DNA from 3 places in the Bilifractor sp. LCP21S3_F8 genome. Region 3 is predicted to be linked to each of the others. Evidence: predicted binding sites of a transcription regulator. Region 3 holds the regulator's gene; each other region holds the start of a gene.

Region 1 (5,678 bases), on a different contig from region 3:
AAGGGCTTCCATATTGGATTTCTTTGACTTTTTGTGACTTTGACAGGCCTTAGCCCGCAGCGTTTTTGTCGTAATAAACGCCCTCGGTCTGCACCGGTGCCGGAGCGGGTGCCAGCGTGTACCCCGCTGAATAATAAATGATCACCGGTTCTCTCACCGATACCAGATTATAGATCTGAGCAGCCGCGTCAAGCGGAAGATTCAGACATCCATGAGAGCCGTTTGCGATATAGATATCTCCTCCGAACGCCCCTCTCCAGGTTGCGTCATGCATGCCGCATCCGGAATATGTAAACGGCATCCAGTAACTTACCGGCTGCGTATAGGTATAGTAGTTTTCCTTGCCGGCAATCTGATCTCCGAGCAGCGTGGCATCCTTTTCCTTATTCAGAAGCATAAACGCTCCCTCCGGTGTGTGATAGGATTCATTCATTGTTCCGGATACACAGTCAGTCTCGTAAGCCACCTGACCATTGACGTACACCCAGATATGCTGCCGGCTCAGATCCGCCTCGACGTAATTCTGTCCGAATCCGTTGTTGTCATCCGGAGATGCATACGCCGTAACACTGTATACCGGCTCCCTGGTCGTAACCGCCCCGCTGTTCAGTTCGTCGGTCAGCTGAGATATTTCTGCTGACTGGTTCACCTCGTAGCCGTAGTACCCGGTACCCTTGATGGTGACGTCCCCGATTCCAGTTGCATGGAAGGTCCGATCAGCGTTGACCGTGTCGGTATCCGCCGCCAGCTGAGCCACATAATCCGCGATATGCTGGTTCCATGCCGCGTCGTCCTTCGTCCAGGAGCCATCCGCATTCTGCGTCAGCCAGTTCACCGTCGTTGATCCGTCAAGTGTGCGTGTAGATGTCGGAAGGGTATACGTGATGCTTGCGCTGACCGCCTGATTCAGGGCAGCGAGCTGCTGATTCAGAGCTTCATTGTCCGCAGAAATCTCCGCGTTCTGATAGATTCCGTCTGTTGTCGTTAGATCCAGTTCCTTCTGACAGCCGGACACCGCGCTCTCCACCGCGCGCAAAACTGCTCCCTTATCCAGTACCGTGCCGTCCGACTGAGGTACAATTGCAAATCCACTGTCCGTTTTCTCGATTCTTGCGTTGACCGGCTGCGTCATATTGGCATCCTGCATCTCCGGAAAGTTGTTCACCATGTTCTGGAGGTCCGACACCTTGTAGAGAAAATCACCGTTTGGAGTTGTAACGGTGCGCTGCTCCGACTCATCCGTGCTGTCCGCATCCGAACTCACCCTGTCTGTGAAAACACCCCGGATTACTTCCTGTCCGTTCCGGAATTTCACGGTAAGACTGTAGTCCTCACCAGGTGTTTTCTTCAGCTCTGTCTCTTCCGAATCCGCCGATTGTGTGTCCGAAGCTTCAACAGAAAGAGCCGCCACGCTTCCAATAGATTTATGATTGTGATTGGAGCTCCCCGCTCCCTTTCCTCCGATAACGAACAGACCACACAAAATTCCTATCGCTGCGATCAGACACACAAGCGGGAGAACCAGTCTGCGATACCGTCCTTCAGATTTCCTTTTGTTTGTCCCCATACGAATTCCTCTTATCCGTTCCGAACTCTTCTTTATAAAGCTCTTCTTTAATAAAACTATTCTTTATAAAACTATTCCTTATAAAATAAATAAAGAATATTCTATCTTCTGCAGGTCTCACCAGCTTCAGGGTCTTTCTGTATTCCGTCCTGAAACACGTATTTTCAATATTATAAATCTCTTCAGCCTTCCCGTCTATCCTGTAGACACTTTTTATACATAATGTATTTCTCAATGTACCTTTAATTGTTATTATATAGTGTGTACTATACAGTGTAGTACACACTATGTCAATCCCGTGTCATGAACTTTCTTTTTCAATAATTCAACGATCGCAACATCAACATCATATCTTAAATACACAAATGAAACCTTTTCCATTCGCAGTTTCGCTGTGTGTTTATATGGAAAGTATGCACGCGCAAAATACCCGATACGATTTTAAAAAAAACGCTTGCGCGCAATTTAATTTTGTGATACATTGTAATTGTTCAATACAGGCAATACAAAAACTTATCAGCGAATACAGATAAACCACAGGAGGAATAACACCATGGTGAAAATGATCAATCAGAACGATTTCGACGCGGAGGTAATGCAGGCAAAGGGTCTTGTCGTTGTAGATATGTACGCGGACTGGTGCGGTCCCTGCAAAATGATGGCTCCCGTTATGGACAGCCTCTCCGAGGATTATGATGATGTCAAGTTTGTAAAGATCAACGTAGACAATAATCCGGATGTCGCTGCAAAATTCGGCGTACAGAGCATCCCGAACTTCGTATTCATTAAGGACGGCCAGAAGGTCGATCAGGTGGTCGGCGCAAGAGACTCTGAGAGCTTTGAGGCAATCATCGACAGGAATAAATAATAAGTCGGATCTGGAACTTTTGCCGGACTGTGATCATCACAGTCCGGCGTTTTTTTGTCTCAGGCTTCACGGCCACAAACAAGCTGTGATGGATGTCTGAAAAAGTTTTTTAAAAAAATTAGCACTCACCTATTGACAGTGCTAATAACCGGTGCTAGTATACATAATGTCAGAAGAAAGCAGATGATAATCCAAACAGCATAGTGGCTGAGAGGGGGATGAAGAAAAATCATCCGATTCTGAGAAGTGCCGCAAGGAATCCACTGCAGCTCTTCTGTTAGAAAATAAATGTGAAATTACATGAACTCATTCAGAGAAACAGGCATTTTCGAAACGGAACGAATGAGCAGAAGGAGGAATGACTTATGATGTATATGCCAAGTATTTTCAGAAATGATTTTGTAAATGATTGGACAGATGATTTCTTCCAGGCACCGTTTTTTGAGGAAAATGGAGTGATGAAGACAGACATCAGGGAAGACGAAAAGGGCTATGACTTTACGGTTGAGCTTCCCGGATTCCGCAAAGAGAATATTTCCCTGAGCCTGAATGAGGGTGTTTTGAATATAAAGGCCGTGAAGGATTCCAAGGAAAAGGACGAGAAGGAAAAGGACGGCAAAATCGTTCGGATCGAGAGATACAGCGGGAATATGGAGCGCAGTTTCTATGTCGGCGATGATGTTTCCGAGAACGACATCACGGCAAAATTCGACAACGGCGTTCTGAATATTCATATTGCAAAGAAAGAACCGCAGACTCCTGAACCGAAGAAGATTGCGATAGGCTGATAACTGATCCGTTCAGACAGCTGAAAGCAGTGTCAGACAGGGTCAAGCGACACCCGGAAATCAAGGAAACGAGATAAAACACGCTGCGCGAGTTTTATCTCGCTATCGCGACGCTCGCCGCACACGAATACTTCGCATTCGGCTGCGGCTCACTGTTCGCGTAAATTTATAAGCTGTCATGTCACTGAGAGATTCAGTCGGCGTGACAGCTTTTTGAGAATACAGAATAAAATTTTCATCCATGCAGGCATGAGGCAATATATCACAGCCGCATCACGATGAACCGAGGGAATAAACAATCAGAGGCGTATAATATATGAGCATAGCATTAAACAGAAGGGGTATGAAATCCAGGAGAGGAAGAAGGTGAGATAATTATGAAGAAGGATTTTTACGAGGTGCTTGGTCTTCCCAAAGGAGCTGATGAGAACGCGATCAAGAAAGCCTTCCGTCAGCTGGCAAAGCGCTATCACCCGGATATGAATCCCGGCGATAAAATGGCCGAGAAGAAATTCCAGGAGGTCAATGAAGCGTATGCTGTCCTCAGCGATCCTGAAAAGAAGCGGATCTATGATAAGTGTGGCATGGCTGCATTTGAGAATGGCATGGATCCGAAAAAATATGAAGAGGCATATGATGCGTACGGCGGCAGAAGCGATTTTGGCGGCGGCAGGGCCGGAGCTGAGGATTTCTTCCGCAACTTCACAGGGGGAAACGGCGGAACGAGCTATAGTTATCAATCCTACGGCCCGGATGGCAGGAAATATCAGTCCTTCCATTTTAACGGAGATGGCGCAGATGACATCTTCGGCCAGATGTTCGGAAATATGTTTCATGGCAAAACCGGAGACTCCTTCAGACACGGCCGTGCCTCTGAAGGTTACTCATCCGGATCAGGGTTCAGCGGCTTTGGACAGGACGGAACCGGTGGATTTTATGAAGGCATGGACAATGCCGACTACGACCTTCATTCAGAAATCACCATCGGCTTCATGGATGCGGTCAACGGATGCAGCCGGAAGGTACAGCTTTCTTCCCCGGATGGCCATGTAAGCACTCTGGAGATCCGCATACCGGCAGGCATCGAAGATGGCAAATCCATACGTCTGAGAGGTAAGGGCCATCAGAAACCGAATGGTGCCAGTGGTGATCTGATCATCAAGGTTAATGTTCAGAATATGCCCGGATTCGAGCGTAAGGGAAATGATTTGTATACAACCGCAAAGATTCCATACACGACAGCAGTCTTCGGCGGCGAGACCGAGGTTCCCGTACTCAACGGAAGAGTCGTGTGCAGAATTCCGAAGGGCACACAGTCCGGAAGCAAGATCAGATTGAAAGGCAAAGGCGTAAAAGATATGAAAGGCGTCTGCGGGGATGAATATGTCACGATTGAGATTGCGGTTCCAAAGGTTCTCACGCGCGAAGAACAGAAAGCACTGAAGGCATATCAGGCCGCGGAGAACCGAAGCGGCACAGCCGCTTCCGGTGACTAATCCAACCCGCAGGAACAAATCTGACCATGCACAAAGAACAAAGGAGACAGACCGGATCCGCATCCGTCCTGTCTCCTTTAATTTACGCGAACAGTGAGCCGCAGCTGAATGCGAAGTATTCGTGTGCGGCGAGCGTCGCGATAGCGAGATAAAACTCGCGCAGCGTGTTTTATCTCGCTTTTACTCCTCGAAGATACACCCGGATCTTCTTTACGTTACACCCGGATCTTTCCGTTACACCCGGACCTTTCCATTACACCCGGATCTTTCCGTTACACCCGGATCTTTCTGTCGCATTCAGAGTTTTTCTCTTTCCGGGGCACTGCGATGAGCTTACAGATCCGGTTTCCTCTGGCTGAGAATTTTTTCTCATATTCCGTCATGATATTTCCCTGATTCATCTCCGGGTCATTGTGAAGATCAAAGGTATACTGCAGAAGCTTCCAGCCGTTTTCACGAATCTCTTCCAGCGAAAAATCAAAGAGCTGCCGGTTATCGGTTTTGAATTCCAGCCGTGCTTCCCTGCTCATGATTTTCTCGTAAAGTTTCAGAAATCCGGACGATGTCAGACGTCTCCCCGCGTGACGGTCCTTCGGCCACGGATCCGAAAAATTCAGATAGATCCCGTCGACCTCCCCCTCTCCAAATACCTCTGTCAGTTGTCTTGCGTCCATCCGGAGAAAACGAAAATTGCAGTTCCTCATCAACCCCGGCCTTTCCTTCACATCTGCGGATAGGCCATGAACATTCTCCGGATCTGCTCCTGCCCGAATTCTCGCTCGCATCTCCGCCTTCTGAACCGCCCGGAACAGAACGCTGTCATACATCTCGATTCCGATAAAATTGCGGTCCGGGTACGCCTCCGCCATATCCATCAGAAAATGTCCCTTTCCCATCCCGATCTCAATATACAGCGGCTGTTTCTTCTCAAAAACACCGTCCCACCTGCCACGGAAATT
Region 2 (5,678 bases), on a different contig from region 3:
TCCGGCCATTCCATTTTACGCAAACATCCGCTCACGCCGTCTTCCCGTCTGTTTCCGGCACGCTTGCGTGAGCAGATGGTATCGGATCTTTGAGGCTCCGTTTCGGTGGTCGCCTGTTTCCGGCACGGTTTCGTGAGCAGAGACAGATAATATATAAATGCCACTATGCAGATGCAGTTTTTTCCTGACAGAAGACCTGACGGGCTGATTCCCATGGATTTATCTCTTTTGCAATCCGGCGCTCCCGGCATTCTCTGCTCTGTTCAGATTCAGTGCGTCCGCATAGGCCTTGTAGGCGGAGGGAACAGCATACTTTCTTCTTATTTCATCAATCTCCGCAAAAAACAGACCGGCTCCCGCTTTCTTGTCAGAAGTCTCGTCTGCCCCCACGGACAGGCGATCCGGAAAAGAGCCGACCCGGATCTCATATCCTCTCATCTGCCACTCAATATGCGAAAAAATATGTCTGCTGTCTGCCAGTCTCCTAATATAAAGAGCCGGCAGTCCCAGCTCCTTCACCTTGTTCAGCGCCTCCTCTTCGCTAAGGCTCCCCTCAAGGTTCGGAAACTCATACAATCCTGCAAGCAGCCCCTTCTCCGGCCTTCGGTTCAGAAGTACCCTGTCTCCGTCCCGCACCACAAGGATCGTCCGGTTCTCCATCCGGCGAGGCTTTTTTTCAGACTTTACGGGAAAATCCATCTCCCGCCCCTGTTCATGCGCTTTGCACCACTTTACAAGCGGACACTCTGCGCATTTCGGCACCCCCTTCGGCAGACAAATTGTCGCTCCCAGGTCCATCATGCCCTGGTTGAAGTCCCCGGGTGTAATCGGATTCTCTGCTGTGCTGCCAGATAACTCCAGCTTCATCACCCCTGTCAGACTGTCTTCAATCTCTTTGCGGTATTTCTGCCTTGTGATGTCAGAGGAATCTGCCAGTACCCGGGTTATTACCCGGAGTACATTCCCATCTACTGCCGCCTGCGGCTTTCCGAATGCAATCGAAGCGATTGCTCCGGCTGTGTAGTCTCCGACCCCTTTAAGGGTTTTCAGTGTCTTCACGTCGTCCGGAATCTTTCCTCCGAAATCATTCATGATCTGGATTGCGGCTTTCTGCATATTCCGGACTCTGCTGTAATACCCGAGGCCCTCCCACAGCTTCATGAGGCGGTCCTCTGGGCAGCACGCAAGGTCTCTGACCGTGGGAAGCGCAAGCAGAAATTTAGTGTAATACTCCTTCACTGCCTCCACCCGGGTCTGCTGAAGCATAATCTCCGATATCCATGTGTGATACGGATTTTTCTCCCTTCTCCAGGGAAGATCTCTCCTGTTCTTCTGATACCATCTGCCCAGAGGAAGTATAATCCGCCGCATCTCCCCGAACCTGTCCTCCGAGACTTTTTTCTTCAAACTCAGTTCCTCCGGAATCACATTCTCTGAGTTCCTGTCCACTGAAAATTCCTCCGATTCTGCTGTCTTCTGATTTTCTACCCTCTGATTATCCACATTGTTTTACCTGGCAGTTATACACGATATTCTCCGAGGCATCTTCGAGTCATTATAACAGACTCAATGTAAATCGAACAGATACTCCGAACCACTCAGGGCGATACACCAGTCTGGACAGCAATAAAGATTGGCACCTGCCGCATAAGCTATATCCCTAATCCCCAATCTGGACGGCAATAAAGATTGACACCTGTCGCATAACCTATATACAATAGGAAAAGCAGCTCCACTTCCCGTCAGGCGCGGCCATCCGCTTCTGCCTGAATACCGGTGACACAGATATCCGGAAGCTGCAGCAGAAGACAAGAGTCAAACAGAAAAGAGGTTATATGAACAAACTGCAGACAGACGGAATCATCTTCGATGTTGACGGCACGCTTTGGGATACCACGCCGATTGTTGCCGAGGCATGGAATACCGTGCTGGATTCTATGAACCGGGACTACCGCTCCCGTCATCTCCCTCCCCTTCATCTGATTCACCCGGAGGGCGGAGGTTCAGGCTCGCGGATTGTAAGCGAAGATCTGCGACGTGAATTCGGAAAGCCGCTCGAGACTATCGCCAAGGATCTGCTTCCGGATCTTCCCGATGCAGAAAAGGCTGATCTCCTTCGTCAATGGTATGATGCCGAGGAAATTGCAATCGACCGCAACCCTCCCGAGCCTTATGACGGACTGGAACGAACTCTTCAGACTCTCACGGGAATCGACCCCCGGAAATCCGGAGAATCGGAAGCCGGTCTGCCCCGCACAAAAGCCTCGCATCAGCTGCCACCAGGTATTCCCTGCTTCATCGTCAGTAATTGCCAGAGCGGTTATATTGAGCAGTTTCTCCGGCTGACCGGTCTTGGCTGCTATATCACGGATCATCTCTGTCCCGGAGACACAGACAGACTTAAGGCGTATAATATCTATCGCATTGCTTCTGAATATCATCTTCAGAACGCTCTTTACATCGGCGATATTCAGGCGGACTTTGACGCGACAAGGGAGGCGGACCGTCTCCTGAAGAAAGAGGCCCGGCAGAAACAGGAAAACGGATGTTTTGATTCATCGCGCAATGATTGCAAAGTCCCCGATCCCTCCATACGCTTCCTCTGGGCATCCTACGGATTCGGAAGTGTAACAGATCCTGATGGAATCGTCCGGCGAATCTGTGACCTTCCTGATCTGATCATCTCCTCAAAAACGAAGGCAGGTCACATATAAGAGCGCGTGTGAGGCACGCGAAAGAGATAACATAAACATTACACATAAGCACAGAAAGAAGGATTTTTATGCATTACCAGTACAAAACAAAAGGAACCTGTTCCCAGCTCATTGATTTCGACATCAATGACGGCATTCTCACAAATGTACGCTTTACCGGAGGCTGCAACGGAAATCTCTCCGGCATCAGCCGTCTGGTCGAGGGCCGCAAGGCAACTGAAGTCGCAGACATCTTAAAGGGTACAACCTGCGGATTTAAAAACACCTCCTGTCCGGACCAGCTTTCCAGGGCTCTCCTCGAGGCTGTTGAAAACGCCTCGAAATAACCGAAAAGAAGTCTGTTTCGCGCCGGTTCCTGCAGCCGGCGCGATTTTTCACGCGATCATGTTTTATTTTTTAAGAAAAATTAGCACTCGCCACTTGACAGTGCTAGTAACAAGTGTTATAACAAAATTGTTCCAAAAAGAAGGAACTCATAAAACAACAATAAAGAAACAATAAAACAGTGCCAATAAAATAGTACCAATAAAACAACAGCAATAAAACGGCACAAAACAGAAGCAGCACAGAAAGATCGCTTCTATGGAACAGGCTTCCTGAATCGCCGCCTCGTATTACAGAAAATCAAAAACATAAAGGAGGAATGACTTATGTTACTGCCGGAACTTTTTGGAGATACTTTTGATGACTTTATGGATCAGGCATGGAATGGACGTTGGTTCAACGCACCTTCTGCTTCCGCTCACCGCATGAATACAGATATTAAGGAAACAAAGGACAGCTATCAGTTGGAGATGGAACTTCCGGGATACGGAAAAGATGAGGTACACGCCGAGCTTAAAGACGGTTATCTGACGGTCACCGCAGCAAGAAACGAGAATAACGACAAGAAGGATGAAAACGGCAGATATGTACGCCGTGAGCGCTATACCGGCACCGTAACCAGATCCTTCTATGTCGGTGAAAACATCGAACCGGAAGACATACACGCAAAATTTGAAAATGGAATTCTGACTCTCAGTATTCCAAAAGAAGTACCGAAGAAGGAAGAAACAAAAAAGACCATTGCCATCGAAGGATAAAACCATCCTGGTTCTTCTTCACTTCCTCGATGGATAAGACTATTCTGTTCCTTCCTAACTTTCTCACAGAATCATATAGAGTAAAACGGCAGAGCCATCCGAACCGGCATTCCGGTCACGGATGGCTCCTCTCTTTAATAAGTATCGCATCTTAATAAGTATCGTATTAAAGCCGTATCCGTGAGTCTTTCCTGTGCCGGCTCCGGAATTCCTTCGGCGTCATCTGATATCTCTCGCGAAAAATCCTATGAAAATAGCTGTGATTCTCATACCCCACCGCATCAATGATATCATTCACCGGAAGGTCCGTGTCGCAGAGCAGACCTACCGCCTTGTTCAGGCGTTTCCGCTGAAGCAGTTCCTTAAAGTTCACTCCGGATGCCTTCTTAATCATACGGCTCAGCGTATGCGAAGGCAGGCAAAGTCCAGCGCAAAGCTCGGTCAGAGTCGCGGTCCGATAGTTCTGCTCAATATATTGCAGCGAGGTCATGAGTATCATATTCTCATATGAATCCGGTTCCATCGTTCCTGCCTTCGGAACCGCCTCCAGCAGATACAGGAAAATCAGTCCCATCGTGGTCTGATTGATCCGATTCATCCTCTGCAGCAGGAAGGGCTCTCCGCCATTCTCCTTCTGAGAAATCAGCGAATAGATCATGTTTTCGATCAGATTTTGTATCTGAAGCACATCTGCGACCTTGAAATAAAGATACTCTCCCCGTCTCTCATCCTGTCTCAGCGTATTGACGATGAAATCAGCCAGAACGTTGTTTCTTCCGATCATCTCAGAGGCAACATCGAAAAATTCAGGAAGAATCACAAAGTTGATCGCGATATCATTCCTGCCTGCCGGAAGAATCTCATGCCTTGTATACTGATTCAGGAAGAGAAGCTCGCCCCGGCTTACCCGGATCTTTTTGTGGTTGATGATATGCGTCACAGAGCCCTGGCAGATGTACATCACTTCCACATAATTATGCCTGTGCATGGGGAAATGCGCAAACCTTGTATGTGTCCGCACCGTAATCAGCTGACCGGTCTCCAGCAGCTTCGCATAATCAATGGTGAATTCCTCCCCGGAGGCATATAACTTTTTTTCAATTCCGGCTGTACCGTCCAGAATGCGCTGTTCCTCCTCTGTCACTCTGCCAAGCCGGTCCAGAAGTTCCTGATTCATCTATCTTACCTTTTTCTTCATTTGGCCCGGAAAAGAGCTGCAGAACCCGAAGAGGCCACGGCCGCACCTGCAGAGGCTTCCGAACCATCCGTCGGCGTCATTTCGATGTCGAGATCCACGCTTCCGCTGACTCCATCAACCGTCCCCGTATTCGAGTACTGCCATACCCTGAATTTATACGGAGTGCCCGGCGTCGCACTGTAATTGGAAAACCAGACCGGAAGATCATAGAGCTTTGTCATATCCAGAGTAAACGACTCCCAGTGCAGATTCGTATAGAGCATCGGTTCATAGCCAGCATCCACGATTGCGAGGCTAAAGGCCTTGATATTTTGCGTGAACTGGTCACCGCTGACACCATCGGTCCGCGCAGCGCCCTCTTCCACCGTTTCCATGTCGATCGCAGCCGGAAGATCCAGATGGCGTCCGTTCAGTGTATCCGTCACAAATTTTGCCTCTTCTTCCGCCTCTGCTTCATCAATCGCCTGTGAATAAAAATAAACGCCGACATCCAGTCCTGCCTTTCTGGCTCCCTCATAATTTGTCTCAAACATAGCGTCTTCCACAAGAGAACCGTCGCTGCCATATCCACGATATCCGATTCTGAGATACGCGAATTCATAGCCGGCATTTCGGACAGCTTCCCAGTCAACCTCCCCATTATGCTCGGAAACATCGATTCCGATACGGCTGGAATAATGATCA
Region 3 (5,678 bases):
GCTCGTTGATGATACGCTTTACATCAAGTCCGGCAATCTTGCCGGCGTCCTTTGTTGCCTGACGCTGTGCGTCATTGAAATATGCCGGGCAGGTGATGACAGCCTCTGTGACCTTTTCTCCCAGATAGCCTTCCGCGTCACTCTTCAGCTTCTGCAGAATCATTGCGGAGATCTCCTGCGGAGTATAGCTCTTGCCGTCAATGGTAACTCTGTAATCGGAGCCCATGTGACGCTTGATCGATGAAATTGTGTGATCCGCGTTTGTAACTGCCTGACGCTTTGCCGGCTCACCTACCAGACGCTCTCCTGTCTTTGTGAACGCGACAACGGACGGGGTCGTACGGCTTCCTTCCGCATTCGCGATAACGGTGGGTTTTCCACCTTCCATAACGGCTACACAGCTGTTTGTAGTACCAAGGTCAATACCGATAATTTTTCCCATTCTATTTTCCTCCTGATCGGATCTGTTTTTCTGTAATGTCAGTTGGCCACCTTCACCATACTGTGACGAACCACAACATCCTTGTACTTATATCCCTTCTGAAGCTCCTGTGTGATGATGTTTTCACCGACATCCGGGTTGTCCTCATGCATCACCGCATTATGAAGATTCGGATCAAACTCGGCGCCCTCCGCCTCGATGGTCTCAACGCCCATATCTGTCAGGATCTTCGTCATCTGCTTGTAAATCTTGTTCATCCCCTGAACGAACGAATCCGACTCATCCGCTCCGGCAAGTCCTCTTTCAAAATTATCGACAACCGGAAGGATCTTCTCGATAACATCTCTCGCGCCCATATCGAACATCTCGGATTTTTCTCTCTCCGTGCGCTTGCGGAAATTGTCGAACTCAGCCATCTGACGCTGCAGTCTGTCGGTGAGTTCTTCAATCTTCTCATCCTTCTTGTCCTTTTTTATCTTTTTCCCGGAACCGGATCCTTTCGCATTATCACCATTTTCCACAGAGCCGGCGCTTTTCGCCTCATCCTGCTTCTCTTTGGGATCAGATTTCCCGGCTTCATTCTGCCTTGCCTTCTCTTTGGTCTGATCCGCGGCTTTTCCGTTACGAACTCCGTCTTCCTTTTCTGTCTTCTCTTCCTTCATCGTATCTGCTTCTGCTGTACGTTTCTCTGTATCTTTTGCATTTTCTTCGTTCATATGATTATCCTTCTTCATGGCTTTTTTTCTCTCTGCTTCCGGGTCTGCCCCGTCGGCGCCCCGCCTGCTGTTATTCACGTCTGCCATGTCTGTCCCGCCTTTCTGTTTTATTGCTTCTAAATCTAATGTGAATCTCCGCATGGATTAATCACTTCTTCGTGTACTCCCGGATCCCGGTCTGCTAGGACTCTGTGCTGTCATCGATAATGTCATGATCGGACGAGGTCTCGAGCTTGGCGTCTCCGTTTCCGAAGAGAGCATTCATCTGTGATTTCAGCTGCTTCAGATTTTCTACTACTTTCTTATAATCCATTCTCCGAGGGCCTACAATAGCGACCGTTCCCTTCATCCCGTTTCCAAGATTGTAGTTTGCGGTGACAACGGAGCAGTCCTTCATGCCCTGAATCGGGGATTCGTTCCCGATATAGGCGGTGATCCCGTTCGAGGCTTCCTCGCCCGGAGCCGTCTCGCGGATCATCTCAGCCAGTTCCTTCTTATCTCCGAACGCGGTCATCAGCTCCTTGGCTTTTTTCGAATCCGCAAGTTCCGGATAGTCGAAAATATTTGTCGCACCGCTCAGATAGATCGGCATGTCCTCCTCTCCCGGCTGTATGGTCTCTGCCACTGCATCGATCACACTGCTGATGACTTCGCTATGAATGCCTGCCTGCTGCTTCATCCGAGTGATCATGTCCAGATTGATCTCGCCGATTGTCTTTCCGTTCAGCTCGTTGTTCAGAAGCAGATTCAGTTTCAGAATATCGTCTTCATCAATAGATTCCTTGAGGTCAATCATCTGGTTTTTGACCAGATTCCCCTGTGCAACCACTACCGCAAGAAGCTGTTTCTCATTGATCCGGGACAACTGAATGAACTTCAATGAGTTCTGATGATACGACGGTCCCGCAATCATTGTCGCATAATTGGTGTTCTGTGCCAGCACATCCACGACCTGCTTCAGTACCTTTTCCATACGATCCGTTTTCTGAATCATCAGCGTCTGTGCTTCGGCATCCTGATTTGTTTTCTGTATCAGCTCGTTTACATAAAGCCGATATCCCTTATCGGAGGGAATCCGTCCGGACGAAGTATGCGGCTGAATAATATACCCCATTTCCTCCAGATCCGACATCTCATTTCGGATGGTCGCGGAGCTTAGATTCAGGTCTGTGTATTTGGAAATTGTCCGTGATCCGACAGGCTCTCCCGTCTCCAGGTATGTCTGGATAATAGCCTTTAGAATCGTCTTTTTTCGTTCATCCAAATCTTCTCCCACTCCTTGGCTCCTTTCTTCCTTCTGAGGATTGATCTCCGGCAGGATCGTTCCCCTTGCCGGTTTGTCAGCACTCTGAATTGCAGAGTGCTAACGCCTATGTTTCATAAGATAGCACTGCATTATTTTTTTGTCAACTACTTTTGCTGTCACGCGTTGAATGCGGTGAATGCTCCTTTTGCTGTTGCGCGGTGAATTGAGCGCGGCGCTAATGGCAAATTATTTTCGGGTTAATTCTTATGGCAATTCATCGCAAAAAATATTTGAACAATCCTCCGAAAGGAATGACCTATCAGAAAATCCAACACTTCGCATTCGGCTGCGGCTCACTGTTCGCGTAAAAAAAACAGGCCGTCACAGTTCCCTGTCTGCTCCAGCCTGCTGCCTGTCGGCATATAATACCGCGCAAGAGCGCAGCTTTATCCTTTGTAATGCTTCTATTAATAAACATCAGGGACTTGTCACTGCTTAGTATGGCTAAAATGTCAGGGACTTGTCACTGCTTAGTATGTAGTATGGCATGTGTCCCTCGCCATATGTCACGTGTCAGATGTCCTTCGCCGCACTGACCACGTATCTGTTCCTGTCAGTCGTTCAGATACCCGGCTTCATTGTAGATCAATGCCATGAACTCCAGATCATCGTCCGAATTGTTCTCCATGCTGTGATACTGTCCGACCTCAATCACGCAGACGTCTCCGGCTGACACATGATAAATCCTGTGGTCATTATCAATAAAATCACCGTGGCCCTTCAGAATATAGTAAGGCTCCGTGTCATGTACATGCTGATGCCAGCCTACGCTTGCGCCTGGCGGAAGTGTAACCTTTGCGTACATCCTTCCATGCCCCATAAGTTCCTCCCTGGACACAATATGGGAAACCTTTGCTCTTCCTCTTCCTCCTGCAAGGCCATCTACATAAGTAACGTTCTCTTTACGGACCATTTCCTGTCTCCTCCTGTCTGGTTTTTAAAGCCGATGCACTTGTCCTTATCCTGAATATTGAACCCTGACCTGTATGTGTTGACATTCTGTTTTTTCTCAGACACGGATTGTGAGTATCCTGCCCGAGGAGTTATATTTTTCAAACTCTACTCCAGCTGCCTGAAACATCATTTTCGATGCAATGACGGAAGGTGTTTTGTCATACTTGTCGTCATCATAGATAACCTTCCGGATTCCCGCCTGGATAATTGCCTTCGCACATTCATTACACGGGAAAAGCGAGACATACAGCTTTGCCCCTTCGAGACTTCCGCCCCGGTAATTCAGGATCGCGTTCAGCTCGCTGTGCGTCACGTAGACATACTTTGTCTTCAGCGGATCCTCGTTGCTTCTGGCCCACGGAAAGGCATCATCGGAGCAGCCTCTTGGAAATCCATTATAGCCGATGGAAAGAATCTTGTTGTCCTGGCTCACGATACAGCATCCCACCTGAGAATTCGGATCCTTGGAACGCATGCCTGCCAGCTTGGCAACTGCCATAAAATACTCATCCCAGGAAATATAGTCTTTTCTCTTATCTGACATCGTTCCTCCAGCATTCTGTGTATAAGCCCTTCGAAAACGCAGACAGATCGCCTGTAGGATCGCAAGTGTACGAAGCATGGGCAATCCGCAGCTTATACCGTGTGTATCCCCGTTCACAACATGTCGGCGCTTTACTTTGTTCCGAAAATTCTGTCTCCCGCATCGCCGAGTCCGGGCACAATGTATCCTTGTTCATTCAGATGATCGTCCAGCGCGCCTACCACGATGGATACATCCGGATGTTCCTTCTTCAGGCGCTCCAGTCCCTGCGGTGCCGCAATGATACAGAGAAAATGAATTTTCTGGCATCCATGCTTTTTCAGCTGGCGAATCGCGTCACAGGCAGAGCCTCCGGTCGCCAGCATCGGATCTACCACAAAAACCTCACGTTCTTCAATGTCGGAGGGGAGCTTGCAGTAATACTCCACCGGCTGAAGGGATTCCGGATCTCTGTACATGCCGATGTGTCCGACCTTTGCGGCGGGGATCAGCGTCTGGATACCGGAAACCATTCCCAGACCCGCACGAAGAATCGGTACGATGGCCAGCTTCTTGCCGGCCAGTCTCTGAACGGTTGTTTTTGTGATCGGTGTCTGAATCTCTACGTCCTCAAGAGGAATACTGCGTGTTGACTCATAGCACTCCAGCATGGCAATCTCGGAGATAATCTCGCGAAATTCCTTGGTTCCCGTACTTTCCTCGCGGATGATTCCGATTTTATGCTTGATCAGCGGATGATCCATAATAATTACTTTTCCCATTTTTCTTCCTTTCCACTCATATAACTGCAAGACACAGGTTCCTCACAAACGATCTGTCTCCGTCCGGACACAGGTGCAGCATTCTCCGGCGAATTACCGCTTCCTTCCGGCATCCCGGTCCTTTGCATTACTGTTTCCACGAGTTGTGCCTCTGCAACATGCAGCGGGCTCTCTTCCGGCAATCCGATTTTCGCCTCGTTACTGTTCCTCTTCAATCTTACGGATCCTTCGGATATGTCTCTCCCCCTCCGAGAACGGTGTGTCGAGGAACGCGTCTACAATTCCGCACGCAACTCCGGGTCCCGTGACTCTTCCGCCCATCGCAAGGATATTTGCATCGTTATGCTCCCGCGTTGCCCTCGCCATAAACTCGTTCGTGCAGAGTGCGCAGCGGATTCCCTTCATCTTATTTGCAGTGATCGAGATGCCGATTCCGGTACCGCAGATCAGGATTCCCTTCTCGCAGCTTCCATCCTGAACAGCGTGCCCGACCTTGTGGGCATAATCCGGGTAATCGACAGATTCTTCACTGAAGCAGCCAAAATCCTTGTATGCGATTCCCTTTGCATCAAGATGAGTCTTGACCTCCTGCATCAGCCGATAACCTCCATGGTCACATCCAAGTGCTATCATTTTGTCCTCCTTCTCTGCAGCACACATGTGCTGATCTGTATCTGCCTCTTTCTGAAAACCCGGTCAGGCACCTCTCATGCCTGAATCACTTCATGGCCGGCCGCCTTGATCAGACGGTTCATGATTGCCTGACCCATTCTCGGTGTCTCAAAGGATTCTGTATAGATATAGTCAACCCCGTCAGCATCGAAGTCCCGCAGAATCTCATATAGATGGTGCGCAATCGTCCTGTCGTCTGCCCTGCTTCCAATACAACGGATATCTCCTTCTGTGTACCTGTCCCGGCTCTCCTCTGTGCAGATGATACCGACACGAAAGCCCT

What was found. The regulator HrcA, encoded in region 3, represses chaperone genes, less so after heat shock. The targets are predictions, from matches to a motif close to TGTTAGCACTCNNNNNNNNNGAGTGCTAACA.
Region 1: ACTQ3A_RS06405 (Hsp20/alpha crystallin family protein) is a predicted target of HrcA. The motif match lies at 2,552-2,582, and genes of this name have one in related genera.
Region 2: ACTQ3A_RS00145 (Hsp20/alpha crystallin family protein) is a predicted target of HrcA. The motif match lies at 3,119-3,149, and genes of this name have one in related genera.

The regions. Positions count from the first base shown of each region.
Region 1 covers NZ_JBQKIK010000009.1:89,214-94,891, forward strand. Annotated here, with positions in the region: gene ACTQ3A_RS06390 (L,D-transpeptidase family protein) at 50-1,567, opposite strand; gene ACTQ3A_RS06395 (hypothetical protein) at 1,542-1,802, opposite strand; gene trxA (thioredoxin) at 2,055-2,435, shown strand; gene ACTQ3A_RS06405 (Hsp20/alpha crystallin family protein) at 2,801-3,223, shown strand; gene ACTQ3A_RS06410 (DnaJ C-terminal domain-containing protein) at 3,601-4,719, shown strand; gene trmB (tRNA (guanosine(46)-N7)-methyltransferase TrmB) at 4,992-5,678, opposite strand, start outside.
Region 2 covers NZ_JBQKIK010000001.1:30,419-36,096, reverse strand. Annotated here, with positions in the region: gene mutY (A/G-specific adenine glycosylase) at 220-1,449, opposite strand; gene ACTQ3A_RS00155 (HAD family hydrolase) at 1,836-2,714, shown strand; gene ACTQ3A_RS00150 (TIGR03905 family TSCPD domain-containing protein) at 2,783-3,040, shown strand; gene ACTQ3A_RS00145 (Hsp20/alpha crystallin family protein) at 3,365-3,796, shown strand; gene ACTQ3A_RS00140 (AraC family transcriptional regulator) at 3,963-4,973, opposite strand; gene ACTQ3A_RS00135 (glycoside hydrolase family 25 protein) at 4,991-5,678, opposite strand, start outside.
Region 3 covers NZ_JBQKIK010000005.1:76,474-82,151, forward strand. Annotated here, with positions in the region: gene dnaK (molecular chaperone DnaK) at 1-442, opposite strand, end outside; gene grpE (nucleotide exchange factor GrpE) at 481-1,158, opposite strand; gene hrcA (heat-inducible transcriptional repressor HrcA) at 1,340-2,434, opposite strand; gene ACTQ3A_RS03980 (cupin domain-containing protein) at 3,018-3,377, opposite strand; gene ACTQ3A_RS03985 (deoxycytidylate deaminase) at 3,474-3,962, opposite strand; gene upp (uracil phosphoribosyltransferase) at 4,094-4,723, opposite strand; gene rpiB (ribose 5-phosphate isomerase B) at 4,922-5,356, opposite strand; gene ACTQ3A_RS04000 (L-threonylcarbamoyladenylate synthase) at 5,431-5,678, opposite strand, start outside.